DNA from 4 places in the Parvibaculum sp. MBR-TMA-1.3b-4.2 genome. Region 1 is predicted to be linked to each of the others. Evidence: riboswitches for the same ligand, from Rfam matches in the RefSeq annotation. Region 1 holds a riboswitch; each other region holds the start of a gene.
What was found. Region 1 has a riboswitch for cobalamin ahead of ACSSVQ_RS05145 (TonB-dependent receptor plug domain-containing protein). Riboswitches for the same ligand answer to the same signal wherever they lie in the genome.
Positions count from the first base shown of each region.

Region 2: linked by a shared signal. The riboswitch ahead of ACSSVQ_RS00360 (hypothetical protein) and the one ahead of ACSSVQ_RS05145 (TonB-dependent receptor plug domain-containing protein) in region 1 are both predicted to bind cobalamin.
Region 3: linked by a shared signal. The riboswitch ahead of ACSSVQ_RS06865 (TonB-dependent receptor plug domain-containing protein) and the one ahead of ACSSVQ_RS05145 (TonB-dependent receptor plug domain-containing protein) in region 1 are both predicted to bind cobalamin.
Region 4: linked by a shared signal. The riboswitch ahead of cobT (nicotinate-nucleotide--dimethylbenzimidazole phosphoribosyltransferase) and the one ahead of ACSSVQ_RS05145 (TonB-dependent receptor plug domain-containing protein) in region 1 are both predicted to bind cobalamin.

Region 1 covers NZ_JBRJHC010000001.1:1,037,183-1,044,837, reverse strand. Annotated here, with positions in the region: gene ACSSVQ_RS05150 (enoyl-CoA hydratase) at 1-114, shown strand, start outside; gene ACSSVQ_RS05145 (TonB-dependent receptor plug domain-containing protein) at 185-2,158, opposite strand; cobalamin riboswitch at 2,365-2,605, opposite strand; gene ACSSVQ_RS05140 (GNAT family N-acetyltransferase) at 2,619-3,155, opposite strand; gene ACSSVQ_RS05135 (glutathione S-transferase family protein) at 3,185-3,820, opposite strand; tRNA gene ACSSVQ_RS05130 (tRNA-Pro) at 3,956-4,032, opposite strand; tRNA gene ACSSVQ_RS05125 (tRNA-Gln) at 4,167-4,241, shown strand; gene hemP (hemin uptake protein HemP) at 4,530-4,700, shown strand; gene ACSSVQ_RS05115 (TonB-dependent receptor domain-containing protein) at 4,840-6,960, shown strand; gene ACSSVQ_RS05110 (hemin-degrading factor) at 6,978-7,655, shown strand, end outside.
Region 2 covers NZ_JBRJHC010000001.1:53,208-60,862, reverse strand. Annotated here, with positions in the region: gene ACSSVQ_RS00365 (2-hydroxyacid dehydrogenase) at 1-831, shown strand, start outside; gene ACSSVQ_RS00360 (hypothetical protein) at 865-1,404, opposite strand; cobalamin riboswitch at 1,523-1,724, opposite strand; gene ACSSVQ_RS00355 (GGDEF domain-containing protein) at 1,937-2,653, shown strand; gene aguB (N-carbamoylputrescine amidase) at 2,669-3,541, opposite strand; gene ACSSVQ_RS00345 (RidA family protein) at 3,697-4,164, shown strand; gene ACSSVQ_RS00340 (GNAT family N-acetyltransferase) at 4,227-5,426, shown strand; gene ACSSVQ_RS00335 (HIT family protein) at 5,430-5,849, shown strand; gene ACSSVQ_RS00330 (SMP-30/gluconolactonase/LRE family protein) at 5,915-7,561, shown strand.
Region 3 covers NZ_JBRJHC010000001.1:1,413,119-1,420,773, reverse strand. Annotated here, with positions in the region: gene ACSSVQ_RS06875 (ABC transporter substrate-binding protein) at 1-208, opposite strand, end outside; gene ACSSVQ_RS06870 (FecCD family ABC transporter permease) at 111-1,043, shown strand; cobalamin riboswitch at 1,087-1,283, shown strand; gene ACSSVQ_RS06865 (TonB-dependent receptor plug domain-containing protein) at 1,449-3,359, shown strand; gene ACSSVQ_RS06860 (DUF7676 family protein) at 3,420-3,998, shown strand; gene ACSSVQ_RS06855 (ABC transporter substrate-binding protein) at 3,991-4,866, shown strand; gene ACSSVQ_RS06850 (FecCD family ABC transporter permease) at 4,853-5,887, shown strand; gene ACSSVQ_RS06845 (ABC transporter ATP-binding protein) at 5,884-6,684, shown strand; gene ACSSVQ_RS06840 (DUF1636 domain-containing protein) at 6,695-7,114, shown strand; gene ACSSVQ_RS06835 (ABC transporter permease) at 7,550-7,655, opposite strand, start outside.
Region 4 covers NZ_JBRJHC010000001.1:1,431,696-1,439,350, reverse strand. Annotated here, with positions in the region: gene ACSSVQ_RS06940 (AIPR family protein) at 1-1,533, shown strand, start outside; gene ACSSVQ_RS06935 (DNA cytosine methyltransferase) at 1,530-3,041, opposite strand; gene ACSSVQ_RS06930 (very short patch repair endonuclease) at 3,566-3,988, shown strand; cobalamin riboswitch at 5,052-5,185, shown strand; gene cobT (nicotinate-nucleotide--dimethylbenzimidazole phosphoribosyltransferase) at 5,458-6,531, shown strand; gene ACSSVQ_RS06920 (histidine phosphatase family protein) at 6,453-7,103, shown strand; gene ACSSVQ_RS06915 (adenosylcobinamide-GDP ribazoletransferase) at 7,070-7,655, shown strand, end outside.

The DNA of each region.
Region 1 (7,655 bases):
ACCGCGCTCGCCATCGGCGACGATGAAATGCAAAAGAGCTTCGCCAGCGAGGACTTCAAGGAAGGCGTTGCGCATTTCGTGGAAAAGCGCGCGGCGAATTTCACCGGCCGCTGAACCCCGGCCAGAAAGAAAAATGCCCGCCCCAACAAGGGGCGGGCATAGTCGCGTTTAGGACGACGTGCCGTCAGAAGGAAACGGTCACACCTGCCAGTGCTTCGATGCCCGGGGCCTGGAAGCCATTGGCAGGCTCGTATTTCTGATCGAGCAGATTGTTGACCCGCGCCGTCAGCGTCACATTGTCTGTGAGCTTCTGCGACCCGGAGATGTTGACGATGGTGTAGGGCGTCGGGTTTAGGTAGTAGCCGAAGCCGTCGCGCGGAATGTCGCGATAGGGATCGATCCACTGAATATCCGTCGCAAGCGATGTGCCTTCCATCGGCTGCCAATCCGCCGTGAGGCCGATCTGGTGACGCGGGCGACGCGAGAACGCCGCCTGAAAGCTATCCGTCTTCAAAAGCGTGTAGGTGTAGTCGATCCGGGCCGACACGTTTTGCATCACGTCGAAACTGACGAATGCCTCGATCCCCTTGGCGGTAAAGCCGGGATCGTTTTGCGTCGTGGTGCCTGCCGAATTAGTCACGATCGGATCGTCGATCTGGGTCTGGAACCATGTGACGCCGGTCACAAGGGCATGATCGAAGAAGCCTTGCTCGATGCCCGTTTCCCAGCCGCGGCTCTTCTCGGGCTTCAGATTGGGGTTGCCCCGGAATACGCCGAAGCTGTTCGTTGAGAAACCATGGAGCTGATAGAGCGATGGCGTTTTGAAGCCTGTGCCATAGCTCGCCGTGAAGCGTGTATCGCTATCGGGCAGATAGTAGGCAGGCGCGATAGTGAAGGAGAAATGGTTGTCGTAGTCCACCGGCATGTCGTAGCGCAGATTGAGGTTCAGGAAGAGCTGATCGGCAAAGTTCAGATGCTCGCCCGCATAGACCGCAAACTGATCTCTGTCCGCTTTGCTTTGTTCATTGATCCGGTAGGTGGGACCGAAATCGCGGAAACCATGGGCTTCGTACTTTTCGTGCCGGTAGGTGGTGCCAAAGGAAAGCGTGTTCCAGTCAAGCAGATCATAGCTGTTGTCGAATGCGGCGTTGAGCGTTTCCGACGTAAAGGTCACGTCGTTGGAATAGATGGAGCCGCCTGCATCGGGCTGATCCTTGTTCTGGCCCTGCTGATGTAGATAACCGCCGGTCAGCGTCGGACGCCATTTGCCGCCGAAGAATTTTCCCGAGAGCTTGCCCGATATGAGCAGTTTTTGCTGGTCATATGTGCTGTTCGGGTTGTCGTAGAAGGGTGTGAAGGAGGCGTTCGATCCGTCTTCATCCGTATCGACCGAGCTGTCGACGAACTGCGCGAAGATGGAGCCTTTCACATTTTCGCCGAAACGCTGGCCGATATTGCCTGAGATGGAGGTGGTCTCGTTGCCGTCCTTCTCCTCAGGCTGTGTGCCGCGTATGCGGGCAGGCGTGATGTCGGAGCCGTCGGTCCGTTCATGCGAGGCGGCAAAATAGTAGTTGGTCGAGCCGAAACCGCCGCTCACCGAGCCATTTGCATTCAGTGTGCCCAGCGTGCCGCCTTCGATGCTGGCGTGTGTGGACAATGCGCCTGTGCCGGATTTGGTGATGATGTTAATGACGCCGCCGATTGCCTGGCTGCCATAGACGCCGCTTTGCGGACCGCGCACCACTTCGATGCGCTCCACATCGCCAAGCGAGATATTGGAGATCGAAGCCGCGCCGCTGGGAGAAGACGGATCTTCTAGCGGTAGCCCGTTCATCATCACAAGCGTTTGGTTGGAATTTGATCCCCGCATGAAAATGGACGTCTGGGCGCCATGCGGACCGCTCTGCACCACATTGAGGCCCGGCACGGTTTTCAGCGCATCGGTGAGGCGGAGATATTGATGCTCCTCGATGTCTTTCGCGGTGATGATCGTGTAGCTCGAGGTGACTTCCTTGGTGGGAAGCGGTTCGAGATTGCCGGTAATCAGGATGCCGTCGGAAATCCTGTCCGTTTCGGCATGAGCGCTGGCGGCAAAGGCAGTCGTGGCACTGGCGGCGACGGCAAGAAAGGCGATAGATCGCCGGTCGAATTTCAACATGGGTGGACCCCCCGTAACATGATCGCGGCAGACCCCGGCCGCAGGAACCGGTGGAGAGCGCGTATTTACGGGAAGCGAGAGAGAGCCGCTTGTCGGAAAACGCGGCAGGCGGCAGGCTGTCGGGAAAGGGGCCCGGCGACGCGCATCGACCTGACGCGTCACCATAAGCGGAAATCACCGCCCCGTTGGCACACCCCGGCCACCGGCAGATGACGCGCTTTCTGGCAGGTCTCCTGGCTTACGGGTCGTCGGCGGCGTTTCGCCTTCCCGGCCGATCCTGAAAAAGGACCAATGGCCAGTGGCATGTCATGAAACGCAGCCTCACCGATCACAGTTGCGGGGGCAGCCTGGGAATTGACGTGCATCGGCACGCCGCACCCTGTTCCCTCTTGCCTCTTCCTTCCGCCTTTCGGCTTGCGTGAAGAACCATGAAAGCGAGCGGCACTATAGGGGCGTGGTTTTAGGTGTCAAATGAGGGAGAGGCCGTGGCGATCCACACAAGCCCCCGCCACATGCCGCCATTATGGGCTTCCTCATAATCGAGTGAGGGGACGCGGATGAGGCCGAGCCGTTCCATCACCGCCTGCGACCGGAGATTGTCGGGCGCGGTATAGGCCAATACCTTTGTCAGGCCGCAACGCGCAAAGCCGTCCGCAAGCGCGGCCGACGCGGCTTCCGTTGCATATCCGTGCCCCCATGCTTCGCGTTGCAAGCGCCAGCCGATCTCGGTGTGCGGACCGAGAGGATGTCCCGGGCGCGAGGGCATGATGCCCGCATAACCGAGAAAATTGCCCGCAAAGGTTTCAATCGCCCAGCGGGTGAAGCCATGTGTCTCGTAGGCCATGACATAGCGATCGAACTTTTCATCGCTCGAACGCCTGTCGATAGGGCCGCCAAGATCATGCATGACCTCTGGATGAGCGTTAAGGGCGGCGAACGCGTCCCGATCCGGTTCGCGCCACTGCCGAAGTCTCGTCCGGGCTGTCTCGATCAGCATGACGGTACACGCTCATTTTGGGCCGACGGCTACGCCTTGGCGCTGGGCCGGGCCGAAACCGCTGCGTGCCAGCGCTTGAGGTCTTCATGCTCGGGCTTCGGCTCATGCTTCACCCATTTCGCGAAATCGACGCAGACGAGCGCTGTGATGTCGGCGAGGGAGAAATTGTCGACGGCGATATAATCCCGGCCTTTCAGGCGCTCGTTCAGGACGTTGAAGAAACGGGTGAGGCGTACAGACCCGCGCTCTGCGAGTTCGGGAATCTGTGCAAGATTGACGGGGCCGGGCAGGGCGCGGTCCGCCATGCCCTTGGAGGTGTTGCGCAGAACCTCGGCGATGGGCATCAAGCCTTCGAATTCGATCCGCGCATTCCAGCCCATCACCAGACCTTTTTCCTCCGGGGTGGTGCCCAGAAGCGCCGGCTCCGGCTTCACCGCTTCCGCCCAGGCCGCGATACCGAGATTTTCCGTGAGGATGGTACCGCTTTCGAGCTTCAGCGCCGGGACGGTGCAGGCGGGATTGATCTTCTTGTACGCGTCGGAAAGCTGCTCGCCCTTGGCAAGGTCCACCTGCACGTTTTCATGCTCGATGCCCTTTTCGGCGAGCAGGATACGCGCGCGGCGCGGGCTCGGCGCGGCTGTGAAGTCGTAAAGGACGGGTTTCATGCTTTTCTCCCTGAAGGCCGCTTGTCTGCGCGGATTGCCATGGGCGACATGATCCACATCCCGGCTGGCGATGCAAAGACACATCTGCGCGAGGGAGCAGGCAATTTGCGGGCAAGGGAAGGGGAAAACAGAGAATGGTCGGAGTGAGAGGATTCGAACCTCCGACCCCCTCGTCCCGAACGAGGTGCGCTACCAGGCTGCGCTACACTCCGACGTTCTCTGGAGGCGGGTTTATATCGCCTGTACGCGTACGCCGCAAGGCCGGATTCCGTGCTTTTCCGGGGCTCGTCGCAAGCGCCGCCGCTTGCGCGAGCAAAGCCATGGGGCTATGTTCCGGCCCTCTTTTTGGGGCGTAGCCAAGCGGTAAGGCAACGGGTTTTGATCCCGTCATGCGCAGGTTCGAATCCTGCCGCCCCAGCCAATCCGGTTCCGTGCCGGGTCAGTTCCGGATCCGCATCGGGCCGCTCCGGCTAAATCATCCCAATCCGTCATGAAAATCAGCCGTCGCCGGGCTCCCTCGGCCGCGGTTTTCTGTATATGACGCAATGCTTTGAGAGCTGCCTGTTTCTGCGTTGCAGCTAAGTGAGTTCATCCGCTCAAGATGCTATTGCAAATGACTCGCAGTAACGATACAAGGTCCGCAGTTACGAAGTCGGGGCTTTAGCCCGTTTTCTGGATCCCGGGATCCAGGCGGATTGTGCAGGGGCGGATGAGTAAGACAGAAGGAGCAGGGCCGGTGGATCGGCAAGAGCGGACGGCAACGCCCGTCATCCGTTCGGAAACCCTGCTTTCGACGCGCAAGGAAGCTGTGATCGAGCATCGTGGCGAGCACTACCTCTTGCGTGAAACCTCGAAGGGCAAATTGATCCTGACCAAGTAGAAGACCGGGCGCCGCCTGTACTCCGGACGGCGCTTCATCAATCGACAGTATCTCGTCCGAGCCAGCCACTGCCGGTCGCGCCTGCCGCGACAGATGTGCTCAGCCAGCCAGGACCTTTCCACCAGTGAAGGGGGCATCCATGTCTGGCAGCAGTCCGGCAGAATTTTTGAAGAAGCTTGCAACAAGTACCGCGCTTTGCAGCGTCGCGGCGATGGGGCTCGCCGCGCCGGCGATGGCGGAAGACGCCATCACCGCGCCGATCACCGTGACGGCGACGGGCAGCGGCATCACCGCCTATGAATATCCGGGCATGGTGACGGTCATCGACAAGGACGAGATCGACCTCAAACAGGCCTCCACACCGGACGATATTCTGCGCGACGTGCCGGGCGTGATGTTCACCGGCGGCCCGCGCCGCACCGGCGAAGTGCCGTCCATTCGCGGTTTTTCGGGCCCCGATGTGGTGATCCTGATCGACGGCGTGCGCCAGAACTTCAGTTCCGGTCATGATGGCCGCTTCTTCATCGACCCCTCCGTGGTGAACAGCGCCGAAGTGCTGCGCGGTCCGTCGTCGTCGCTCTATGGCAGCGGCGGCATGGGCGGCGTGATCGAATTCCGTACCATCGACCCGCTCAAGGCGCTCGCCGCGGGCGAAACGCAGACCTCGTTCGGTCTGGGCGGCCAGACGGCCAACCGGGAATATCACGCCACGGCAACCGCCATGTCGCGTCCCCTGGACGGTCTGGGCATCGTGGGCAGCCTGACGAAGCGTGAATCCGGTTCGATCGAACTCGGCAGCGGCTCGGAACTCGAATCGGATGACGATATCCTGTCCGGCTTCCTCAAGGGCTCCTACGACGCCGGCGGCGGACACAAGTTCACAGCAAGCTTCCTGCGCTTCGACAATGATGCCATCGAGCCGAATAACGGGCAGGCCAACGGCAACGATTATGCCGACAAAAACCTTGTCTCGGAAACCTACCGCCTGGGGTACGACTTCAATCCGGCCAGTGCCTGGGTGGACCTGAAATCGATTGCCTACTATCAGAGCTTCAAGGCCGACGAACTGCGCCTCGACAATAATGGCGTGGGGCCCGCGGGCGAGCTGCTGAAGCGTGACGTGGATACCTATGGTTTCCGAGTCGACAACCGCAGCCGCTTTTCTCTCACCGAGGATATCTTCACGACACTGACAATCGGTGCCGAGGGATACCACGACGAGCAGGAAGGAGCTGCGGGAGGCGGCGTACGCGGCGGCGTGCCCGATGCGGAAGACAGCTTCATCGGCGGTTTCGCACAGGCGGAAATCAACTGGACCAGGCCTTTCGGCTTCCTGCCGGGTGACCTCTATGTCGTTCCGGGTCTCCGCTACGACAGGTTCGAAAGTGAATCCTCTCAGGCCGGTGTAGACAATCAGGACAGCGCCTGGTCGCCACGCATCGGCGGGAGCTATATGCCAGTCGAATGGCTGAACCTGTTCGGCAGCTATTCGGAAGCTTTCCGGGCGCCGACGATGGATGAACTCTACAGCACCGGCGTGCACTTCACGTTTGCACCGGGCGACCTCGGGCCGGGAACGGCCGGTCATACCAACCGCTTTACGCCGAACCCCAATCTGAAAGCCCAGAAGACCGATACGTTTGAATTCGGCGCAGGTGTGACCTTCGACGATTTGTTGGAGGAAAATGATCGATTGGAGATCAAGGCGTCTCGCTACTACACGGACGGCGAAAACTTCATCGATCTGCAGGTGAACCAGCCGGCACCTTACGCGGCTTGCAGCCCCTTCGTACCGGGTGCGTGCGACGGCACCACGACCAGCGTCAATATTGCCGATGCCGAGCTTGATGGCGTCGAAGCCGAGGCACACTACGAGAATGATCGTATTCGGGTGAAAGTCGGCTTCTCCAACGTCGATGGCAAGAACAAGGCGACGGGTGAAAAGCTGGGTGTGCTGACCCCCGCCATGGGCACGCTCGACGCGGCGATCAAGCTGCCCGAAACCCATTCGATCATCGGGTGGCGCGTGATCGCGGCCGATGAATTCGACAAGGTCAACAGCGTCGCGGACGAACGGGACGGATATGTCGTGCACGGCGTTTATTTCGCCTGGACGGCCAGCGAAGGCCCCCTGAGCGGCCTTCGGCTCGACCTTGGCATCGACAATATTTTCGACAAGGCATATGCGCGTGCTTACGCGTCCTCATACGAAACGGGCCGCAATTTCAAGGGCGGTATCCGATACACCGTGAACTGGTAAGGAGAAAAGCGATGTCTATGAGCGTTGCAGGTGAAGAAGGCGCGACGAGCCCGGCGGAGATTGCCCGGCGGCTCGCGGCGCTGAAGGACACATCGCCGAACATGCGGGCGCGCGATGCGGCCCGGGAACTGGGTGTGTCGGAGGCGGAGCTTTTGGCCGCCCGACTGGGAGATGGCGTGACCCGCCTCGACCTTCGTCCGAAACAGCTGGTGGAAGATCTTGCTGGCGTCGGCGATGTGATGTGCCTCACCCGCAACGAACATTGCGTGCATGAGCGCAAGGGCACCTTTGAAGGCATTCACCTGTCGGAGAAGGGAGGCGTGGTGCTCGGCCCCGATATCGACCTGCGGATATTCTTCGCGCATTGGCATGTCGCTTTTGCCGTGAGCGAAGAGGTCCGCTCGGGGCTCCGTCACTCGATCCAGATTTTCGACACGGATGGAACCGCCACGCACAAGGTCTATGCGGTGGAGGCAACCGATATGGACGCCTTCAACGGGCTGATCGAGAAATACAGCGCGGAAGAGCAGTCGCCCGATCTGGCGTTGCGTCCGGCCGAACCGAAAGCGGCGGATCTTCCCGATGAGGAAATCGACCGTGACGGATTGCTGGAACGCTGGGGCGCGCTGAAGGACACGCATGACTTCTTCCCCATGCTGAAGGCGGTGAAGAGCGGTCGACTTCAGGCGCTGAGG
Region 2 (7,655 bases), 980 kb from region 1:
GGCTGCGACGCCCTCTTGCCCACGGTGACCGACAGGCTCGACGCGGCCGCCATAAACGCCCTGCCCGCCTCGATAAAAATAATCGCCACCGCCTCGGTCGGCTATGACCATATCGACATCGCCGCCGCACAAGCACGCGGCATCGCCGTCACCAACACGCCGGATGTGCTGACCGAGGCAACCGCCGAAATCGCCATCCTGCTGATGCTGGGCGCGGCGCGCGGCGCCACCGTGGCGGAACGCATGCTTCGACAGGGCGAATGGAAGAGCTGGTCGCCCACCGGCATGCTGGGCATCGAGGTCAGCGGCAAACGCATGGCGATCCTCGGCATGGGGCGCATCGGCAAATCGGTGGCGCGCAAGGCCCGTGCCTTCGGCATGGAAATCCACTACCACAACCGCCGCCCGCTCGACCCCGGCGAGGCCGAGGGCGCCATCTTCCATGAAACGGCGGACTCGCTTTTCAAGGTCGCAGACGTTCTCTCGATCAACTGCGCCTCCACGCCCGAAACACGCGGGCTGGTGAATGCGGACCGCCTCGCCCTGTTACCGGACGATGCGGTGCTGGTGAACACGGCGCGCGGCGACATTGTGGATGACGAGGCGTTGATCGCGGGATTGAAGACCGGACGACCGGCGGCGGCGGGCCTCGATGTTTTCAACAACGAACCGAATTTCCACCGGGGATATCTCGAGCTGGGCAATGTCTTCCTGTTGCCCCATCTCGGCAGCGCGACACTGAGCACCCGAACCGCCATGGCCGAACGCGCGCTCGACAATCTCGACGCCTTCTTCAAGGAAAACAAGCCGGGCGATCTCGTGACCGCCTGACGGACAGAGAGATCGACCGGCCTGTATCGAGATTTAACCCGCGGCGTGAGGCGTTCCGCGCCCGGATCCCTGTATCCCGGCGTACGCCGCTATCTTTTGCAGCGCCACGAGCCCCGCCAGCGCGAGTACGTTCACAGCGAACATTTCCCGCATGATCTCGCCTGTAAAGGCACCGAAGCCCGATTGCATGGCGAGTGCCATCATATAAAGCACCGCCTCATATGCGAGAAAGGCCGCTATCAGTCCAAGCGCCGCAGAGCCGAGGCCGCCGAAGCGCGAGATGACGGATCGTGCCTGGAAGACGGTGAGCGTCGCCAACAGAGCCGCCGCACCGATCGCAGCGCCCCAAAGAAACGTGCTCGTCGCAAGAGGATAGCCGAGAAGGCCGAAACCGACGGCCTGATTGACACCCCACGCCGCACCGACAAGCAGCAATGCGTCGCGGCGGTTCATATTCAAGGCGGCGACTGTTGCCAGTGCCGCAAACGGTATCGCGCAGGTGAACACATAGCTCAGCCCCACGCTCGCCGCGCCAAGGACACCGAACAGAATCCATTGCCGGTTATCATTCATCTTTAAGTCTTCCTTTCCGCCCCACCCGGGCTCTCGTCGGGGGAATGCATGAAGGCCTGAAAGGAAAACGGATGGCACCGCCTGCCGTCAGCCTTCGGGGCACCCCGCCCGAGGAATGAACATCATCTTGATTACGGCAGGTCTCCTGGCTCACGGATCGATGCGATGGCCCGCCTTCCCGATGCGTCGGCATCAGTGGCAAATCATGGGCAATCACTTACCGCTTACAGTTGCGGGGGCAGCTCCGGCCTTGTCTAGAAAAACGCACCGGATTCCCTTGTCCCGCCATGAGGCGGAACGCCGTAACGTCCCGAGAGTGGCGATCCATACGCGCGTGTCAAGGAAACAACTTCCCAGCAAGACGAACCATACCCGGCAGCAATTGCCTGCCTACCGAAACCTTGCCGACACTTTTCCGCAGAAAACCGCGTGTTTCACCCTTGGCAAGCTGCTTGCTTCCTACCGTTCAGGCTGAAATCCAGGACTGGTCCCGTGGCAACGGTACGAGGGACCTGATTGGGGGTACACAAAGATGGCACGAACAAATCATCTGGGGGCGATGGGAAGCTATGCGGCGCCCGAAGTCGTGGCCGAAAGATCCGATTCACTGACCGCGCGCTTTCACGACATGATGTCGGCAAGCCCCTCCAGCGGCGCAGACCGCCATCTGATGGAACGCGCGCTTGCCTATGCGCGGGAAGCGGAAAACCGCATTATGGAGCTCAATGAGCGCGTCCACCGGCTGGAAGCGCTGAGCCAGACCGACGAACTGACCGGCCTTCTCAACCGGCGCGGCTTCCAGGACATCCTTCACCGCAATCTGATGAGCGCGGCGCGCTATCACGAAACCGGCGTCCTCGCCTTTATCGACCTTGACGGCTTCAAGGCGGTGAATGACGAACACGGCCATGCGGCAGGCGATGAAGTTCTGCGCGCGGTGGGGGCCTATCTCAAGCGAAGCGTCCGCGCGACCGACTTCGCCGCGCGTCTGGGTGGCGACGAATTCGCCCTGATCTTCGTGCGCGCCGACATCCGCCCCGCCAGAGAGCGCGCCCGCGACATCGTGCGCGGCATCAACTCACTGAAGGCTGTCTATTCGAACCTCGAACTGCCGGTCAGGGCTAGTCTTGGCACGGCGACCTATCATGGCGAAACGGACGGTCACGACCTCATGGACCGCGCAGACCGCGCCATGTACCGCGCCAAGAAACAGCGCCCGCGCATCGTGCCCTTCACCATGCACGAGTAACGCAAAACGCCGGCCTTACGGCTTTCCGTGATGCGCGGATATCGGATGATAGAGCTCCGGCCGCCTGTCGCGGAAAAGGCCCCAGCCGACGCGGCGCTTGCGTATTTCGTCCAGGTCGAATGTCGCCGTGATGACTTCCTGCTTGTCGCGGCTGGCCTCGGCCACGATCTCGCCGGTCGGACCGGCCAGGAAAGACGAGCCGTAAAACGTCAGCTCGCATTCCTCGCCGACTTCCTTCCCGATACGATTCGACGCCACCAGCGGCACGATATTCGCCGCTGCATGGCCCTGCATGACACGCTGCCAGTGATCGCGCGAGTCGATGGGCGGCGCCGGCGGCGGTTCCGAACCGATCGCCGTGGGATAGAAGAGCGCCTCCGCCCCCTGCACCGCCATGGAGCGGGCCGACTCCGGAAACCACTGATCCCAGCAGATCGCCGCGCCGAACCGCCCATAGGCCGTATCCCAGACCTTGAAGCCGGTATCGCCGGGCGAGAAATAATATTTCTCCTGATAGCCCGGCCCGTCCGGAATATGGCTCTTGCGATAAAGGCCCAGCACCTCGCCGTCCGCGTCGATCATCACCAGCGAATTGAAATGGGCATGATGCGCGCGCTCGAAAAAGGAAAGCGGCAGGACGACCTTCAGTTCCTTTGCCAGCTCCTGCATGCGCTTGATGAGCTCATGCTCCATCGCCTCGGCGGCAAGCTCGAAATGCTCCGGCTTCTGGTCTACGCAGAAATAGGGGGTCTCGAAAAGTTCCTGCAGGAGGATCGCCTGAGCGCCCTTTTCCGCCGCTTCCCGCACCAGCGAGACCGCGCGGTCGACATTTTCGTCCCGCGCCCATGTGCAGGCCATCTGTGTGGCCGCGAATGTAACTTCCCGCATGGCGCATCATCCTTGAATGGCATCCGTTATGATTGGAAATATAAGCTTTCGACACCGCTCTGCACAGGCGTCATCTTGGCGAACAGCCCTCGCCGGGCCGGGGCGGTTTCGCTATAAAGGCGGTCGGTGCCAACACGCGATAAAGGGAGAATGACATGGCTGGACAGATCGAGACACGGCTCAAGGAACTCGGGATCGACCTGCCCAAGGCGTCTGCGCCCGCCGGCAGCTATGTGCCCTTCGTCATCACCGGCAATCAGGTGTTCATTTCCGGACAAGGGCCCGTCGGGCCGAACGGACTTGAATATATCGGCAAGGTCGGCGCCGACCATACCGCCGAGGACGCAGCCAAATCGGCCCGCCTGACAGCCCTCAACGTGATCGCCCAGCTCAAGGAAGCCTGTGGCGGCGATCTCGACCGGGTGACGCGCATCGTGAAGCTGACCGGCTTCGTCAACTGCACGCCCGATTTCGACCAGCACCCCACCGTCATCAACGGTGCCTCCGACCTGCTGGTGGAAATCTTCGGCGACAAGGGCCGCCATGCCCGCTCCGCCGTGGGCATGATGAGCCTCCCCTTCCAGATGACGACCGAGATCGAGGCGGTGGTGGAGATCGCCTGATCGTGATCGACCTTGCCATAACGGGATTTTGCGTCCGCGTGCCGGTCGTTTAGATTCAGGGCATGGGTGACGCGGAACAAGCCATTATCAGAGCAGTGAACAGCCTGTCGGAGGTCGATCCGGCGGCATGGGACGCCTGCGCCAATCCGCCCGACGAGCCCTATAACCCGTTTCTGCGCCATGCCTTCCTCTCCGCGCTGGAGGAAAGCGGCTCCGCCACGCGCGCAACCGGCTGGATGCCCTACCACCTGCTGCTCGAAGACGGCGCGGGCAACGTGGCCGGCGCCATGCCCATGTATCTGAAGAGCCATAGCCGGGGCGAATATGTCTTCGACTATGGCTGGGCGGACGCCTTCGAGCGCGCCGGCGGCAGCTACTATCCCAAATTGCAGGTGTCCATCCCCTTCACGCCCGTGACGGGGCGGCGGCTTCTGGTGCCGCCGGGCCCGACCATGAACGCCTCCCGGGACGCGCTGATCGCAGGCGGCATCGAGATCGGCAACCGTCTCGGCACCTCGTCATTGCACATGACCTTCCTCACCGAAGAGGAATGGGACTATCTGGGCGACCGGGGCCTGCTGCAACGCACCGACCAGCAATTCCACTGGCACAATCGCGGCTATGACGGCTTTGACGACTTCCTGGCGGACCTGTCCTCGCGCAAGCGCAAGAACATCCGCAAGGAACGGGAGCGCGCGCTGGAAAACGGCATCGAAATCGAATGGGTGACGGGCAGCGACCTGACGGAGGACCACTGGGACGCGTTCTATATGTTCTATATGGATACGGGCGCGCGCAAATGGGGTTCGCCCTATCTCACCCGTTCCTTCTTCAGCATCGTCAATGAACGCATGCCCGAAGACATTCTGCTCATCATGGCAAAGCGCGACGGCCGCTACATCGCCGGTGCGCTGAACCTGATCGGCTCCGACGCACTCTACGGACGCAACTGGGGGGCGGTGGAGCACCACCCCTTCCTGCATTTCGAGTGCTGCTACTATCAGGCGATCGACTTCGCCATCGACAGGGGGCTGAAGCGGGTCGAGGCCGGCGCGCAGGGCGAACACAAGCTCGCCCGGGGTTACGTCCCCTCGCGCACCCACAGCGCGCACTGGATCGCCAATGAAAGCTTCCGAAACGCGGTCGGCGAATATCTGGAGCGCGAGCGCCAATATGTCGAGCACGACATCGAAACGCTTGGCGAATACGCCCCCTTTCGGCACGATAACGACGCAATGCAACGCGAAGAGGACGACTTCTGATCCATGGCCTATGACAAGAACAATATTTTCGCGAAAATCCTTCGTGGCGAGGCGCCCTGCTTCAAGGTCTATGAAGACGACATGACCTTTGCCTTTATGGATGTCATGCCTCAGACCGAAGGCCACACGCTGGTCATCCCGAAATATGAGGCGGAAAACCTCTTCGACCTCGATGCCGATTATGCGGCCGCCATGGCGAAGACGACGAAGAAGATCGCCGCGGCGGTGAAGAAGGCCTTCGACGCGCCGGGGATCATGATTGCACAGCTCAACGGCGCGCCCGCCGGGCAAACCGTGTTCCACATCCATACGCATATCATTCCGCGTGCGGAAGGGATCGACCTGAAACTTCATGCGCGCCAGATGGCCGATACGAATGTTCTGAAACAACATGCCGAACGCGTGATCGCCGCTCTCGACTGAGACCGGCTTTCGCGGGGGCTGCGGATAATAAGAAGACCGCGGTACGTGGGGGAAAGATGAAGACGATGAGAAGAACGGCATTGGCCGTCGGCGTAACGGCCATGTCGGCCCTGCTGCTAACCGCCTGCGACGAAAACAAGGATACGCCCGCCCAGCGCTATTCGCTGGAAGAAGTGACCGGCCCCTCGCCCTTTCACGGCATTCATGGGATCACCGTCGAAAAGGACGGCACCATGCTGGCGGGCAGCGTGATCGGCCGCAGCATCTACAAGGTCGATCCGGAAACGGGCGCCACCTCCGTCTATGAAGGCCCACCCAAAGGCATGGCAGACGATCTGGAACAGGGCCCGGACGGCACGCTCGCATGGACCGCCTTCATCGACGGCAAGATCTACGCCCGCAAACCCGACGGCACAGTAACGATGCTCGCCAAAGGCCTGCCCGGCATCAACTCCATCGCCTGGACCGATGACGGACGCCTTTTCGCAACGCAGGTCTTTCTGGGCGACGCGCTGTACGAGATCGACCCTACCGGCAAGAAACCGCCGCGCAAGATCATGGAAGGCATGGGCGGCCTGAACGGTTTCGATTTCGGACCGGACGGAAAACTTTATGGACCGCTCTGGGACAAGGGCGAGATCGCCCGTGTCGACGTGGACAAGGCCACGCTCGATGTCGTCGCCACCGGCTTCGGCATTCCCGCCGCAGCCAATTTCAGCCCGGACGGAAAACTCTACGCCGTCGATACGCAGCGCGGCGAAGTCGTGCGCGTCGATCCCGCGGACGGATCGAAAGAGATCGTGGCGAAAGTGAAACCGTCCATCGACAACCTCGCCTTCGACAATGGCGGCAATCTCTTTATCACCAACATGGCAGACAATGCCGTCATCGCGGTGGATACCAGGTCGGGGAAATCCCGGACCGTCGTTTCCGGGCCGCTGGCCCTCGCAGGCGGCATCGCGCGCGCCAATGAAGGCGGCGAGGATGTGCTTTATATCGCCGACGGATTCGCCTTCCGGAAACTTCACCTCGCCAGCGGACGGATGGAAGAAATCGCCCGGATGTGGAGCGGCAATATCGACTACCCGCTCAACGTCGCCGTCGCCAACGGCCATGTCACCGTGGCCGGGCTCACCTCCGGCGCCGTGCAGGTCTTCGATCAGGAAGCTGGTAAATCCATTGCTCTTATGCACGGGTTCATCACGCCGAGTTCCGCCATTGCCATGACGGATGGCCGTATCGTCGTCGCCGAATATGCCAAGGGCCGCCTTCTCATGGTGGATCCGGAACATTCCGACGCACGCACCGAGATCGTCACCGGCCTCGAAGGCCCCGAAAACATGATGGCAACGGGCGACGGCTCCATCTATGTGAGCGAGACCGATGGCGGCGTCATTTCGCGCATCGACCCTGAAACCGGGAAGCGAACCGTACTGGTCGCCGACCTCGATGCCCCCGAAGGCTTCGACATCGCACCGGACGGCAAGCTCATCATTGCCGAGGTCGGGGCGAAACGCATCGTCGCCGTCGATCCGGAAAGCGGCACCAAAGAGGTTTTGCGCGACGACCTGCCCATCGGCCTCAAAGGTCCCGCTGAAGTGCCGTCATCCTATGTTCCGACCGGCGTGTCGGTGGGGCCCGAGGGCGACATCTATTTCTCGTCCGATATCGACGCCCGGATCTTCCGGCTGACGGAGACCGGCGCGAGCTGACGGTCAGGGAGGAGACAAAGACGATCCGGCTTGCCGCTTGTCTTTGCCTCCTCACCCCCGCTGCGTTCGCCGCCGCACCCGGGCAATAAAAAAA
Region 3 (7,655 bases), 380 kb from region 1:
CGATCTGGACGAGGTCTGTTGTGTCTATTGCACAATTCGTAAGTGAGCGTCGAAACATCAAGTGGCTGTCCTTCTGGCCGGTTCTGCTGTCATTACTTCTTGTTGTCGGGTTGGGTGCGCTGTTGGTCGGGCCCGTATCGATATCGCCGGAACAGGTGTTTCTTGCCCTCACAGGGCAGGGGACAGAGATCCATCGCGCAATCGTCATGGAAATCCGCCTGCCCAGATTGTTGCTTGCCATGGGGGTCGGCGCGACGCTGGCCATGGCCGGCGCGGTTCTTCAAGGCTATTTGCGAAATCCGTTGGCAGACAGCTCCGTGCTTGGTTCGTCGAACGCGGCGGCATTCGGTGCGGTGATCGCGCTCTACTTCGGATATGCGAACAAATATCCCTTGCTTCTCCCCGGGCTCGCCATCGGCATGTCGTTTCTCGCCTTGTCCTGCGTTTTCGGCATGATGCGCCGCCATGTTTCCGCAGTGGCGCTCATTCTCGCCGGCCTCGCCGTTGGTTCGCTGGCGGGCGCTTGCATCTCGCTCGCGCTCAATCTGTCATCCAATCCATTCGCCATGTCGGAAATAGCGTTCTGGCTTTTGGGCTCGCTTGAAGATCGGAGCAAGATGCATGTCTGGCTTTCGCTGCCTTTGATGATGGTTGCCTGGGCGATTTTCTACAGCCAACGCAATGCGCTCGATGCGCTTGCTCTGGGTGAAGAGGCGGCCGAAAGCATGGGCATCAACATGCGTAGGCTTCAGGGGTGGATTGTTCTTGGGGTATCGATCGGAGTTGGCGCGGCCGTTGCGGTGAGTGGTGCGATCGGCTTTTTGGGCCTTGTCGTTCCCCATCTTCTCAGACCGATGGTTGGACACCGGCCCTCCCGTCTACTGCTTCCCTCGGCGGTTGCGGGTGCATTGCTGCTTACGCTGTCGGACGGTTTCGTCCGTCTACTGCCGACCCCGAGCGAGTTGCGTTTGGGTGTCGTCACGGCGTTTTTCGGCATTCCCTTCTTCATTTATCTCCTGATCCGGCAGAGACGAATGTTCTGAGGGGATTTGGCCAAAAGATTGTTGCCGGGCATATGTCTCATATGTAATGTGCCGGTCAGGTAGTGCCCGCAAGGGATAAAAGGGAATCCGGTGAGCCGCTAGTCGGCAAATCCGGGACTGTACCCGCAACTGTGATCGGGGAGCCCACCGTAAGAAGCCACTGAAGCGAAACGCTTTGGGAAGGCACGGCAAGGGCGATGATCCGAAAGTCAGGAGACCTGCTACCTGCGTCGCCCCCCCTTTGGCCGGGACTAGCCGAAGGAGCGGAAACCCGTAGTGGCGACAACCGTAAACTGGGTTGAGTGCAGGGGATTCCGCGGCGGGCTATGCCGTATCAGACATTGAGAACTTTGTGCTCACCCGTTTGTCAATCGGGGGCTTAGGCCTGCCTAACGGGGTGAGATTATGCACCAGACTGTTTTCCGCCGGGCGCTGCTCGGCGCGACAGCGCTTGCCTGTATCGCATTGGCGATGCCGGCACATGCACAGGAAAATTCGGACGATTCTGATCAGAATACGGACGGGATTGTCGTCACATCCACCAAGATACCCACTCAGATCGAAAAGACCGGCTCCTCCATTTCCGTCGTAACCAAAGAGGAAATGGAAGAGCAGCAGACGCGCCAGGTGTTGGACGTGTTGACGACGACGCCGGGCATTTCCGTCTCGCAGTTTGGTGCGAAGGGCACCGATTCTAACGTGCGCATGCGCGGACTGCCGGGGCAATATACTTCGGTTCTGATCGATGGCGTCGAAGTGTCCGACCCGAGTCGTTCGCAGACGGCGTTCGATTTTTCCCAGCTAGGGACCGCAGGGATCGACCGGATCGAGGTGCTTCGCGGATCGCAGAGCGTGCTTTATGGCGGAGAGGCCGTCGCCGGTGTCGTCAATATCGTGACAGCCCGCGGGCGCGGCGACTTCAAGAGCAGCGTATTTGGTGAGGTCGGAAGTTACGATACCTACCTTGTGGGCGGTAGTACGCAGGGCGGTTTCGACGATGATCGCGGCGGCATAAATGTCAGCGCGCAGTATCTGGATACGGGCGGGTTTTCTGCTGCGGATGAAAACCTCCCCGGCAATAGCGAGGGCGAGGATTACGACAATATCTCGTCGCTGGGCCGGCTGGACTATCAGCTGACGGACCGTATTGGCATCAAGGGAAATTTCCGCTACGCGCAGGGGACGTTGAACTATGACGCCTCTAGCGGTTCCTACGGAGACGATCCGGACCGGGGCGATGATTTCCTTCAGTATTCCGGCCGAGGCGGCGTCACCTTTGCGACGCAGGATCGCTTTTTCGTGGGCGAGGCGGGTGTCGCCTACAGCTATTCGAAGCGGGACGGTTTCGATAACGGCACGCAATCCTACTATTACATCGGCGACCGTGTGACCTATGACGTTCAGGGAACGCTCACCTTCAATCCGGACAATATTGTCATTGTTGGTGCCGAGCGGAATGAAGAGAGCTACGAGTCCGATTCCAGCCCGGCAGGCGCCGATGTCTGGACGAATTCCTGGTTCGGCATGTACCAGTTCAGCCCTGTCGAGAATCTCTATCTCTCGGCAGGTGCCCGTCTGGACGATCACGAGGCATTCGGCGTCTACGACACATATCGCGCTACGGCGGCTTATCGCTTCACGAGCACCGGGACGACAATCCGGAGCAGCTATTCGACAGGCTTCCGCGCACCGAGCCTCTTCGAGCTCTATGGCAAGTGCTGTGGCGACCCGAATTTCGGCAATCCGGATCTCAAGCCGGAGGAAAGCAAGAGCTGGGACGCGGGTATCGACCAGCTTTTCCTGAACGGGGATGTGCTGGTTTCCGTTACCTACTTCAACATCGATACCGAAAACGCCATCAAGTATAGCGGTACCTTCGGTACGCCGGCTCCCAACTATTTCAATATCGCCGGAGAGTCGCGCTCGCGCGGTGTGGAAGCGAGTGCCGACTGGATGGTGACGAACGATCTGCGGCTGAACCTCGCATACACCTGGAATGTGGTGCAGGACGCTACGGGTAAGCGCTACGACAACGCACCCCGTCATGACATCAATTTCAACGCGAACTACGTATTGCTTGGCGGTCGCGCAAACGTAAATCTCAACGTACTCCACACGGTGGATACTCGCGATAGCGGTAATACCGTGCGTCTTGACGACCCCTTTGTCGTCAAGCTCGCGGCGCGATATCGCTTGTTCGACAATCTCGATATCACGGCGCGTATCGAAAACCTCCTCAATGACCAATACCAGACTGAATACGGTTACGGCACGTCCGACCGCGCTTTCTATGCTGGTCTGAAATACCGGTTTTGAGTCAGAGCGGGCGGGCGTGTTTGCGCCCGCTCGTATTTTTTCCCGGAAGGAGAGAGCAACATGCAACCCACCCCGAGAGCGGAGAAGAAGAACGAGGAAGGCCGCGTCGTCGAGCACATATGGTCGCTCCCCATCGAAGAGGCGTTTCTGGAGAAGCTGCTACGTGATGCCTTTGAGAACCACTACCACGAGCTGACATTCGGTCCGCTTATCCCCGGAGCTGCCTATGAGCTGAAATGTCCGGGCAAGCCCGAGCGTATCTCCATGGGCGGCGGCTATATGACAATTCACTGGGGACGGGGCGGACATTTTCATCTGTGTCTCGGCACCAATTACGGCTCGGCGCAGTCGCCCAACCAGCCCGAGCTCATCGTGCAGCGCCGTCCGAGCCGGGCCGAGTTTTATCGCGGGCTCGATAAGGAAGGGCACCCGGTGACTTGGGGCTTCCGCATGTTCAATGGCGACGCGACGCCGCAGATTACGCTCTTCTTCCCCAATCCCTTCATCTCGGACGAAGACCGGGTCGCCGATAAGCCGGATTGGTCCCGCCTTGCCATGTGGGCGAAGTTTCTGCCTGCCTATACGGGGTGCGAGCCGGACGGGCTCGACCGCAAGGGCAAGGGGTTCGGGGGTGGCTGAACGGGCCGCCATATGGCCGGCTCTCTGGCTCGCCCTGTTTTGCTGGGGATCGGGCGCAGCCTGTGCGGCAGGTCCGCCGAAGGTCGCGTCCGTTTCGCTTTGCGGCGATCAGTATCTGATGATGCTCGCGGATCCGAAGCAGGTCGCGTCGCTGAGTCATCAGTCCCTGTCGCCTCTCTCCTATTTTTCGAAGCATGCGGCATCTTTTCCTCAGAACCGCGGATCGGTCGAGGAACTGATCCTCTCCGATGTCGATCTGGTCGTCCTGAACGCCTATGGCGACACGCAACTGAAGCGGATCCTGCGAAAGTTCGGGATCGACTATTTCGAGTTGCCGGTCGGCGAGTCCGTCGGTGATGTCGAGGAGACGGTGATCGACCTGTCGAGGAAGCTCGACCGCGAAGCCGAGGGGCGCCGCCTGGTGCGGCAAATCCGGCAACGAATGGCGGCGGTGTCCCGGGAAACGGAGGGCGAGGAAAAGCCCTTTGCGCTTTACTTTCGTTCCGATGGCGGCGGAGCGGGGGCGGGCACCTTCGTGGACGATGCCATCCGCGCTGCGGGCTTTCGGAACCTGCAACGTGAACTGGGCAAGAAAGGCTGGGGAACGCTTCCTCTGGAACAGGCCGTCATGACACCGCCCGATGTTTTCGTCACCAGCTTTTTCGATGCGCCTTACCAATCCGTACGGAGACTGTTTCGCCACAACCCTGTCTTTTGGGAACTGGTGCAGAAAGGAAAACTGGTTCAGGTGCCCGGCAAGTTATGGCCCTGCTCGAGCCCGCTCCTTGTGAATGCAGTGGAGCTTCTCGCCCGCACACACCATGAAATCGGAACAGGCCATGTGGAGGTAAGCCATGACCGCAGATAGTCTTAGCGCGCGCCTTGCCGGCAACCGCCGCGCGAACTGGCAGTTGAACGCCGCGCTTGGCGCCTTGCTGCTTGCGCTGTTTCTGATTTCGGTCGGCATCGGCTACGTACCGCTGTCGCTGGGCGATACGCTCGCAGCCTTGATGGGCACGGCGAGTGAGAAGTTGCAGACGATTGTCTGGGAACTCCGCTTGCCGCGTACGCTCTTAAGTCTCGCGATCGGTGGCGCGCTGGGGCTTTCCGGTGCCGTGCTGCAAGGTTTGTTGCGTAACCCGCTCGCCGAACCGGGTATTATCGGTATCAGCTCCAGCGCGGGGCTCGGCGCGGTGATCGCGCTCTATTTCGGTTGGAGCATGGTCTGGCCGCTCGCCCTGCCGGCAAGCGCGATGGCGGGAGCGGCCATCGCCACAATCATTCTTTATATCGTCGCGGCGCGCTCGGGCAGCGTGCTGACTCTGATCCTGCTGGGTGTTGCGATCAGCGGCTTTGCAATCTCATTGTCGTCGCTCGCGATGAACCTCTCTCCCAATCCCTGGGCGGTGTCGGAGATTCTCTTCTGGCTCATGGGCTCGGTGAAGGATCGCAGCTTCTACGAGGTCAACCTCGCGCTGCCGTTCATCCTGCTTGGGTCCGTTGTGCTCATGTCGTCCGGCCGCGCGCTCGATGCATTGAGCCTTGGCGAGGAAGGGGCACAAAGTCTGGGTGTGGACCTGCGCCGCCTGCGCATCCTGGCCATTGTCGGGACGAGCGCCGCGGTGGGGGCGGGTGTCGCCGTCGCCGGCACCATCGGGTTCGTCGGGTTGGTCGTGCCCCATCTTCTGCGTCCGGTGACGGGCCACATGCCGAGCCGCCTTCTTCTGCCAAGCGCGCTGGCCGGTGCCTGCCTGCTCATGGCCGCCGATATCGGTGTCCGGCTGCTGGCAAATAGCGGGCCTGAACTTCATCTGGGCGTGGTGACCTCGCTGATCGGGGCACCCTTCTTTTTCTATCTGCTTTTCAAGGTCGGAGGATCGATGCGATGACGGAGATTGCGGTAGAAAATGTCGGCTTCTCAATCGGTGGAAGCAGGATCCTGAGCGATATCGGTTTTACCGTCGGTGAAGGGCGATTGATCGGTCTCATCGGGCCCAATGGCGCAGGCAAATCGACGCTGGCGCGGTTGATCGCCGGGTTGCAGCCTGCAGGCGAAGGACAGATCCGGCTCGATGGCGAGCCTGTCGGTGACATCCATCGCAGGACACTGGCGCGTCGTATCGCCTATATGCCCCAGGGGCATGTGGTGCACTGGGCGCTGGATGTCTTTCAGGTCGTGGCGCTCGGGCGCATTCCCCATCTTGGGCCGCTATCCTCTCTGGCCGGCGCCGATGCAGCCGCCGTCCAGCGTGCGATCGACAAGGCGGATATTGAACCGTTTCTGGATCGGGACGTGAGCACGCTGTCCGGCGGCGAACGGGCGAGGGTTATGCTCGCGCGCGCGCTTGCCGTGGAAAGCCCGGTGCTTTTGGTCGATGAGCCGATCGCCTCGCTCGACCCGTTTCACCAGATCAAGGTGATGAATCTCTTGCGCGACATCGCTGCGGAAGGGCGGCTTGTCATTGTCGTGCTGCACGACTTGCCGCTTGCCGCGCGTTTCTGCGAACGGCTCCTTCTGCTCAGCGAAGGCAGGCTCGTCGCGGACGGAGAACCGAAAGAGGTTCTAAGCGAACCGAACCTGGAAGCAGCCTATGCCATCGAAGGGCTGCACGGGCGCAATGCGGGTGAGGACTACGTGCTCCCCTGGCGCTGCCTGGAACGGGATGGCGACACCAATCCGGTATGAGGAGTTAGCAATGCCGATGCAAAGCGTGGAAAGAGGGGCGTCTATCGTCGTGTGCAGCACCTGTCGGCGCGACGCGGACAATCGCGAGAATGAGAAAGGCGAGCGAGGCGGTGAATTGCTGTTCCGCGAGCTGGAGGCGCTGGCGAGGCAAGACGACCCTTCGGGTGCTCATGTCTCGTTGCAACGCATGCCCTGTCTCTTTGCCTGTTCCCGCTTCTGCACCGTGCATCTGAGAGCGCCGGGCAAGGTCGGTTACGTCCTCGGCAATTTTACGCCCGACCGTGAATCCGCGGAGGCGGTGCTTGCATTTTTCAAGGCCTATCGGGAAAGCGAGGAAGGCATCGTGCCCTTCCGCGAATGGCCGGAAGGCGTGAAAGGCCACTTCATCACCCGCATGCCGCCCGAGGGCTATGTTCTGGAGGCGGGCTAGCAGACATTTCTTCAATAGAGGGCAAACCGGATGGCTCCAAGGAGAACGTCAAACCGCATGCAAGGCCATGGCCGCACAAAACAGAACCTACGCGAACACCCGAGACCGCCAAAGCGCATGAAAAAAGTTGGTGTCAGACATGGTGCTAGTGCACTCGGGCTCCAAAAGACAAATGAATCCAACCGGTTGTGCGTAGAAAGAGAGCCGCCCCTAGCACCACTTTCCTACACATTCGGGAAAATCCGGAAACTAGCCCTGCATGGCGGTGTTCGGTCGGATGAATTTCCGTTGGGCGGCGCGCTTCATTTAGTGCCTTCTGCACTCGCTTGCTGATCTGGCCATCGCCGGGTGACCGCGACAGTTACGATGTGCCCGATCATTCAAATGGACGGCCCTAGCGGGTCTGTTGAAGAGAGTACTATCGACTTAAGATCGTCAGTGCCCGCCAGCCGCGCTCTCATGCCACTTGCGGAGGATGAGGCGTGAGAGAAGCGACAGCGCAGCAAAGATGAGAACGCCGGTAAGCGAGATGAGAACCAGG
Region 4 (7,655 bases), 390 kb from region 1:
CAGAAGTCTCGAGCGGCACCCGAAGCCATCGAAGTCGATCTAGAAGAAATTGCCGGAAGGGCACTGCCCTGCCTTCGGGCCTCGACGGCATCTGGTGATTACGAATCCTATCTTCTTGCGCTTCCGGGGAACGTGCTGGCCGATGTCTACGGGCTGTATGGTGCGAGGCTCCTCGAGCAAAATGTGCGAACCTACCTTCAGGCGAGGACGAAGGTGAACAAAGGCATTCTCAAAACGATCCGTGAAGAGCCGGAAATGTTTTTCGCTTACAATAACGGGCTGACTGCGACGGCATCAAGAGTGGAACTCAAAGAGCTTACTAATGATCAGCTCGGCATCTCATCTATTCATGATCTTCAGATCGTGAATGGCGGCCAGACCACCGCCTCGATTCTCTATGCAAAGGATGTGGGGAAGTCGCCACTCGAAAAAGTGCACGTCCAGATGAAGCTCTCGGTCGTCCCCGGAGAATCGGTCGAGAAGGTGGTGCCTCTCATTTCGCGCTACGCGAACACGCAGAACCGGATTTCGGAAGCGGACTTTTTTTCCAATCATCCATTCCATCTGCAGATGGAGCGCTATTCAAGGCTTTTAGCGGCGCCGCCGCAGGACGGCGCGCTTTCCGGCGAGAAATGGTTCTACGAACGGGCCAGAGGCCAATACCGCGACGGTATGGCATATGCGAGTCAAGCCGAAAAACGAAAATACCAGCTGGAGTTCCCAAAAGCGAAGGTCATGGTGAAAACGGACCTCGCAAAATACTTCGTCACGTTCGAGTGTAGACCCGATATTGTGTCGAAGGGCGCTCAAAAGTGCTTCATGTATTTTGCGAACGAGACGGCAAAGTCATGGAAGACGCACCAGGCGGACTACAACGAAACCTGGTTCAGGAATGCCTGCTCGATGGCCCTGCTGTTTAGATGGACCGACAAGATGATCGCGCAATCGGATTGGTATCAGATCGATCGGGGTTTCAAGTCACAGACGGTAACGTACACATTGGCTTGGTTGGCACACCATGTTCGAAATCTCGGACGCGCTTCGCTTAACTGGGACAATATCTGGTCGACTCAGGACGTGCCTGAAGAGCTGCAGGATTTTCTGGAAGAGCTTGCACCGCAGGTGTCTGCGGCAATCAAGGATACCCCGGCTGATGCACGAAACGTTGGCGAGTACTGCAAGATGCAGGCATGTTGGGACGCGATCTCAAAGCGGACTTTCGATGTGGGCACTCTTCCGGAGTACGTCACGCTTAGCTTTGATGACTCGAACGACCTAAAGAAGACCGGGCGCGATACCAAAAAAATCGACAATGAGGTCGAGCTTGATGTCGTGTTACTCTCGATCGTTCCCAAGGCTGACATGGTTCGCGCCAATGCAAATCAGCGGCGCCTACTCTCGGAAAAGTCCAATCGTGCTCTCGAGAAATTGGCGGCCGGCAATCTGGCGCTCACCAAGCCTGAAAAGAATGCGATGAAGCTTCTCATCAATCGATTGGCCGAAGAAGGAACGCCTATAGAATCAATGAGTTAGGCGGCGCTGGCCTGCTCAAGATTGCCCGAAAGTAGCTGCCCTAAAACCACAGCGATCTGCCTTGCGAGAAGTGGCGGAACGGCGTTCCCTACTTGGACGTATTGAGAAGTTCGGTTGCCGAGAAAAATGTAGTCGTCGGGGAAGCTCTGAAGGCGGGCGGCTTCTCTCACCGTCAGGCTTCGGCATTGCGTTGGGTCGGGGTGGATGAAGTAGTGGCCATCTTTGGAAATGTGACTGGTAACTGTTGATGATGGACTGTCCCACACTTGTACCTTGAAGCGGTCGGCGAACTTTCCGGAATTCCAACTTTTATGATCTGGGGCGAGCGCCCCAGGAAAATCCTTCGAAGACGGGGCGCGCCCCTTGAGTTCTGCAAAGGTTGAGCAGAAGGCATAGCGTGCCAGATCCGAGATCATGTGTCCCCTCGTCTCGTGATTCGGTGGACGCACCAGCCGTCCGTCGCGAAGCGCGATCGCGTATTCCGACGGACGCGTGACGCCATAAGTCTGCGAAGTGCGGGTCATTTCCTTTCTGCGCAAGACGGCCTTGTGATGCTGCCATAGCCTTTTGCGAAGACCCGAGCCGTCCGGAGCGGCATCGGCGGCGATGATAAACGCGCCGGCCACCGCTTCTTGCCAGCGCTCAAAACCTTCCTCTTCTCGGCTCAGTCCGCTTCTTAGCTTTGGTAGGTCGCCGATTGCATCTTTGACCGAGACTTCTTCCATTGCTTTTGTGAGACGAATTTTTTCGTCGTCAAGATTTGCGGCGATGTCCTGACGCAATCCGAGAATGATGACCCGGTGTCTTGCCTGAGGCACTCCGTGTTCCTCAGCTCTTAGAACATAACCCGATTTCTCCGGATTGGGCGAAAGAGAGAAGAGACGATAGCTGTCGCGGCCGGCCGCGCTCGCGAGATCGCGCCGAACGAGCTCGAAGATCCTGCCGCCCGACACTGAAGAAGACAGTATCCCTTTCACGTTCTCCATCACGAAAGCCTTAGGACGCAGCTTCTCAAGGATGCGGATGTACTCCCGGAATAGGAAGTGTCTGCTGTCTTTCTCGGCACTGTAATCGGCTATACCTGCGTTTCTCGACCTGCCGGCAAGCGAGTAGGCCTGACAGGGAGGCCCCCCGATCACCACAAAATTGTCGGCGTCATCCTCAAGCAGTTCATCCAAGTGTCTGTCGAGCTTTTCGTTATCGATCGGCTTGCCAAGTTCGAGCATAGCGGTTTCCACTTCCGCTTGCTTCCACGAGACGGAATGACGTCGTCTGACCTCTTCCAGTGGAATTTCGCCGTTGGCAAAATCGAAGTAGTCCTGTCGTCCCTTTGAATCGAGGTTGCGATAGAAACTTCTCAATCTGAGGGTAGCAAACGCCCCCGGGTCCATCTCGACAGAAAGGTCAATCTTGAACTCTGCAGGGCCGACCGACGTCGAGAAGCCTTCGGCGAGGCCACCGGGGCCCGCGAAGAGATCAATGGTACGAAAAACCTGATTTGATTTCATGGCGATTTTATACGAGGTCTGTGCAAGACGACCAAGGCAGAAACGGCGAACATCGTGTCAAAGGAAGTCAGATCAAGAATGATGGCGAGGCTTCGTTCCTGCAATACTAAATCCGAACTTCTTTTCAGGAAATATATCCGTGCGGATACCTTCCCCGGTTCCATCAGGAAAGGACTGGATATTCGTTGTAATTCCTACTTATCTCTCCCAAACAAGTGATGGCTTCGGCCCCAGTCTTGACCATCGGTCTGTAGTGATTTGCCGAAATCAACATGTCGGCGGCGCGTCTGGAATGTTCACGCAGATCCAATGATGTGCACTACCTTGCCTGGAGCGATCCTTCGAAATGTCGTAACATTATCAAATGTGTCTACCCATCTGAAGGCTTCCGCTGGTAGCTGTAGGTTCGATGGGTTGTGTGTCGCCCAGTATTATCAAATCGGCAAAGTGGTGCCGCAATATCTTACTTGGCAGACTGCATGGTTTGTCGCTGAGGTTTTGGACGTAATCTCGGACAGGAGAAAATGGCCGACCGGATATCTGTCGAGCGCCGAAGCTGGAACATGTCTCGCATTAGAGGTAAGCATACCAAGCCGGAGCGATTGCTACGGAGCCTGCTTCATCGAGAGGGGTTCCGGTTTCGCCTTCACGGAGCTGATCTGCCAGGCAAGCCGGACATCATCTTTCCGAAATACCGGACAGTCATTTTTGTCCATGGTTGCTTCTGGCACCGTCACAATGCGTGCTCTAGAGCGACAACTCCAAAGACTCGAGTGGACTTCTGGCAAAACAAGTTTCAGCGTACCGTGGCGCGAGATCGACAGAAACAGTGGGAGCTTGAACAGGCCGGCTGGACGGTCCTGACGGTCTGGGAATGCGAACTGAATGACGATCCCTCGGGTGTAGTAGAGCGGGTCAGAGAGCGGCTGCTTCGCGGACTTGCATGAGCTTGATCACCCGACAGTATCTCTGACGGTATCTTCGCCCCTAAGCGATCCACTTGTTAAATAAAATCAGCAGGTTATCAGAAATGTTCGATTCCGCCCCTGGGCACCATAGCCCCCACATAGACGAACATGGCTGTCCACTTGGGCACGAGGTGAATGTTTTCTCAGGTTGTGCTTGGGTTTTCTTGACCTGGACCCCGTGAACCTCCCAAATGCGCCAAAGGGCAACGGGACAGCTCCTTGCGCCATGTATCTCCCAAATTTAGTGCTGAGTGCTGAATCGCTCGAGGGAAATTGCACGGATCTACTTCTCGACTCCAGTTTGATCAGTTGCCGCGCTGGAAGCGTACCTATCCTGTCTTCGCCAAGCTTCTATTGTAGATGGCTGCTTCTCCAGATGGGCGATTTGCTTTGCCGAAAAGAGGCGTACGGAGAAGCCGGAACCGCTTCGGTTCGAGTGCCGCTTACCTGCCAGGGTCAGTCGGCCGTCTCTTGTCCAGAGGCGGCGCTCCTTCGGAGTGATGTTGAGTATGCGTTCGACCTAGCGGGGGATATAGGGGCATCGAAAGTGCGCGAGACTCGGTTGCGAAGCGAGCTGATTGCCTGCTGGATGCGTCTCTTGTCGGTGAATGGAAGCTCGAATGCCGGAATTTCCATCTGCTCTGTTTGTTCGCCACCAAGACGCTGCACGGTTTGAGTAAACATCCGTGTCGCGACATTCATCCGGTAAGGTCGAGCGGCAGTCGTCGGGTGGATCCAGGGACACGCGGAGATTGTCGGCAGCAAACTCGACATGGATGTAGCCGCCTGATTTCTCAATCTGTAAAGAGTCCTGTTCGCGATCTGTCTGCCGGGTAGGTTTGTTCTTTGGTGGACTGTCTTTGTGCACATGCACGAAAGCATAATCTCGGCAATTCAAGGTGTCAGACCGTAGCGATTGTGTTCCACTCGAATGTCGGTTCTGATACTCGGCACCGGCTCGGATCGCAAATTTCGTCAATTCAAAACTCGCGATCGATGAACTTTTCAGCGATCGCGAGCGCCTGACAGGTTGGATTGACTTAACTGCGGGCGCTGAATAGCTTCGCCTTCCGTCGATGAGCGGGGAAGCCGGTGTAATTCCGGCGCGGTCGCGCCACTGTAATCGGAATGTCTTTTGTTCCGTAGCCAGACCCTCGTTCATTCTGCCTGACTTTCCTTCAACGGGACGCGTAATCCCAGGGAGAATGAGAATGCCCGACACCTCCTATGTTTCCGCCCGCCGGTCCCCATTCCGGTGCTCGAGTTTTTGCCTTGGGCTGTTTTTGCTGGCCATCTATTTCGTGGGCGCTGAAGAGGGGGCAACCTCTCTCATCAAGGGCATGTATGTGCATGACGGCCGCCACTCGCTCAGCTTTCCCTGTCATTGAGGGAGGCAGACATGGTTGGTTACCTTCTCTGGCGCGGCATGCTTCGTGATGAGTGACGGTATGGCGACGAATGATTGGCTGAGTGCGCCCACCCGGTCGCCGGACCTGAAGGCCCGGCAGGCCGCGGCGTCGCGGCAGCTTCAGCTGACAAAGCCACCCGGCTCGCTCGGGCGGCTGGAAGAGGCGGCGATTTCCCTTGCCGCCATGCAGGGGCGCGAATGCCCCGCAATCTGTGCGCCTCATGTTGTCGTGTTTGCGGGCGATCACGGCATCGTCGAGGAAGGCGTATCCGCCTTCCCCGCGGAAGTGACCGGTCAGATGATCCTCAATTTCGTGTCGGGTGGTGCTGCGATTTCCGTGCTGGCGCGCGAGCAGGGCGCCGTGCTGTCGGTCGTCGATGCGGGGTCCCGAGCCGATGAGCTGCCGGAGGCGGTTGTTATCGACAAGAAAGCGAGGGGCACGGCCAACTTCCGGAACCAGCCAGCGATGAGCGATGAGGAATTGGCACATGACCTTGCCGCCGGGCAGCGGGCGGTTCGGCGCGCGGCGGAAGAGGGCGCAGATCTGCTGATCTTCGGCGAAATGGGGATCGGCAATACCAGTTCCGCCGCGGCGGTTGCGTCTGTGTTGACGGGGCGTTCTGTTTCGGAAATCTGCGGCCCGGGGACCGGTTTGACAGAGGACGGAGTTGCCCACAAGGCGCGGGTGCTGTCGGACGCGCTGAAACATCATGGGCTGACGGATGGCGGTGATCCTCTCGATATTTTGATGCGTGTCGGCGGGCACGAGATCGCGGCATTGACCGGGGCCTTCGTAACCGCGGCGCAGGCCGGCATTCCCGTATTGGTCGACGGGTTCATCTGTTCCGCTGCAGCGCTTACAGCCTGCCGGGTAAATCCCGGTGTGGCGAACTGGCTCCTCTTCGCTCACGCATCCGCGGAACCGGGGCACCGGATTCTGTTGGACGAGATGAACGCATCCCCGTTTCTCGATCTCGGCATGCGATTGGGCGAGGGGAGCGGCGCGGCGGCGGCCCTCCCGCTGTTGCGTCTGGCATGCGCCCTTCACGCGGGCATGGCGACTTTCGAAAGCGCGGGCGTTTCGGAAAAGGCTTCGGAAGAGGACGGGGCATGAAGCTCTCCGTGCTCCGGCATGGCGAAACGGAGATGCAGGGGCGCTTTTGCGGCCGCTCCGATCCGCCCTTGATGGAGAGCGGATGGACGGCAATGCGCGAGCGCTGCGGCGGACGTCGTTGGGATCGTGTTGTTTCATCGCCTCTTCGCCGCTGCGCCGATTTTGCCAGTTTCTTTGCGCAAGACTGTGCGCTTGAAACCGGCTTGAGCGAACTCGATTTCGGCCGATGGGAAGGACGCAGCAGCAAGGATCTCTGGAAAGAGAGCGAATCCGCTCTCTCCCTGTTCTGGCAGGATCCGGACCGCTTTCCACCGCCGGAAGGAGAGCGCTGGAGCGATTTCACGGCGCGGGTCGATGGCGCGATACGCGGCGTCCTATTCGGCGGCGCTGCTTCCGCATTGCTCATCACCCACGCAGGCGTCATGCGCGCCATGCTGGAACTCTATGTCGGCATCCCGCTCGCGGCGGCCTGGAACATTGCCCTGCCGCCGGCCTCGATGCTTGAGTTCGAGTTCTTCCGAGACGAAACGTTTGGAGTATGGCGCGCTGGCCTGACGGGGCTCAGCGGATGAAGATGGACAGGCACTACAGCGGCGCCATCCTTGCCTTTCAGTTCCTGACGCGGCTACCTATGCCGCGAACGGAGCACTTTTCGTCCACCGATCTTTCCCGTTCCTCGCTCTATTTTCCGCTTGTCGGCCTGGTGCTTGGGGTCATGCTTGCGGTCATCCTCATGCTGGGTGCTGGCCTCGACCCGTGGGCGGGCGCGGTGCTGGCGCTTCTTTTCTGGGTGTGGGTGACAGGCGGGCTTCATCTCGACGGGTTGGGCGATCTTGTAGATGCGCTGGGTGCTGCGCACGGCGATCCGACGCGTTTCCATGCCGTCCTGAAGGATCCGCATGTCGGCTCCTTTGCTGCCATCGCATTGGCGATGCAGCTCATGACGAAGCTCGTCTTCCTCATGCTCCTGACGAGGGAGGGGGGCGGCTGGTTGCTTGTGCCGCTTCTCGCCTGGGCCCGTTTCGGCCCTCTTCTCTGGTCGGCAACACTGCCCGTTCTCAGGCCGCCGGGAGCGGAAGGAGCAGGTATGGGCGAGCGGTTCGGTTGGGAAATCGACAAGCTCG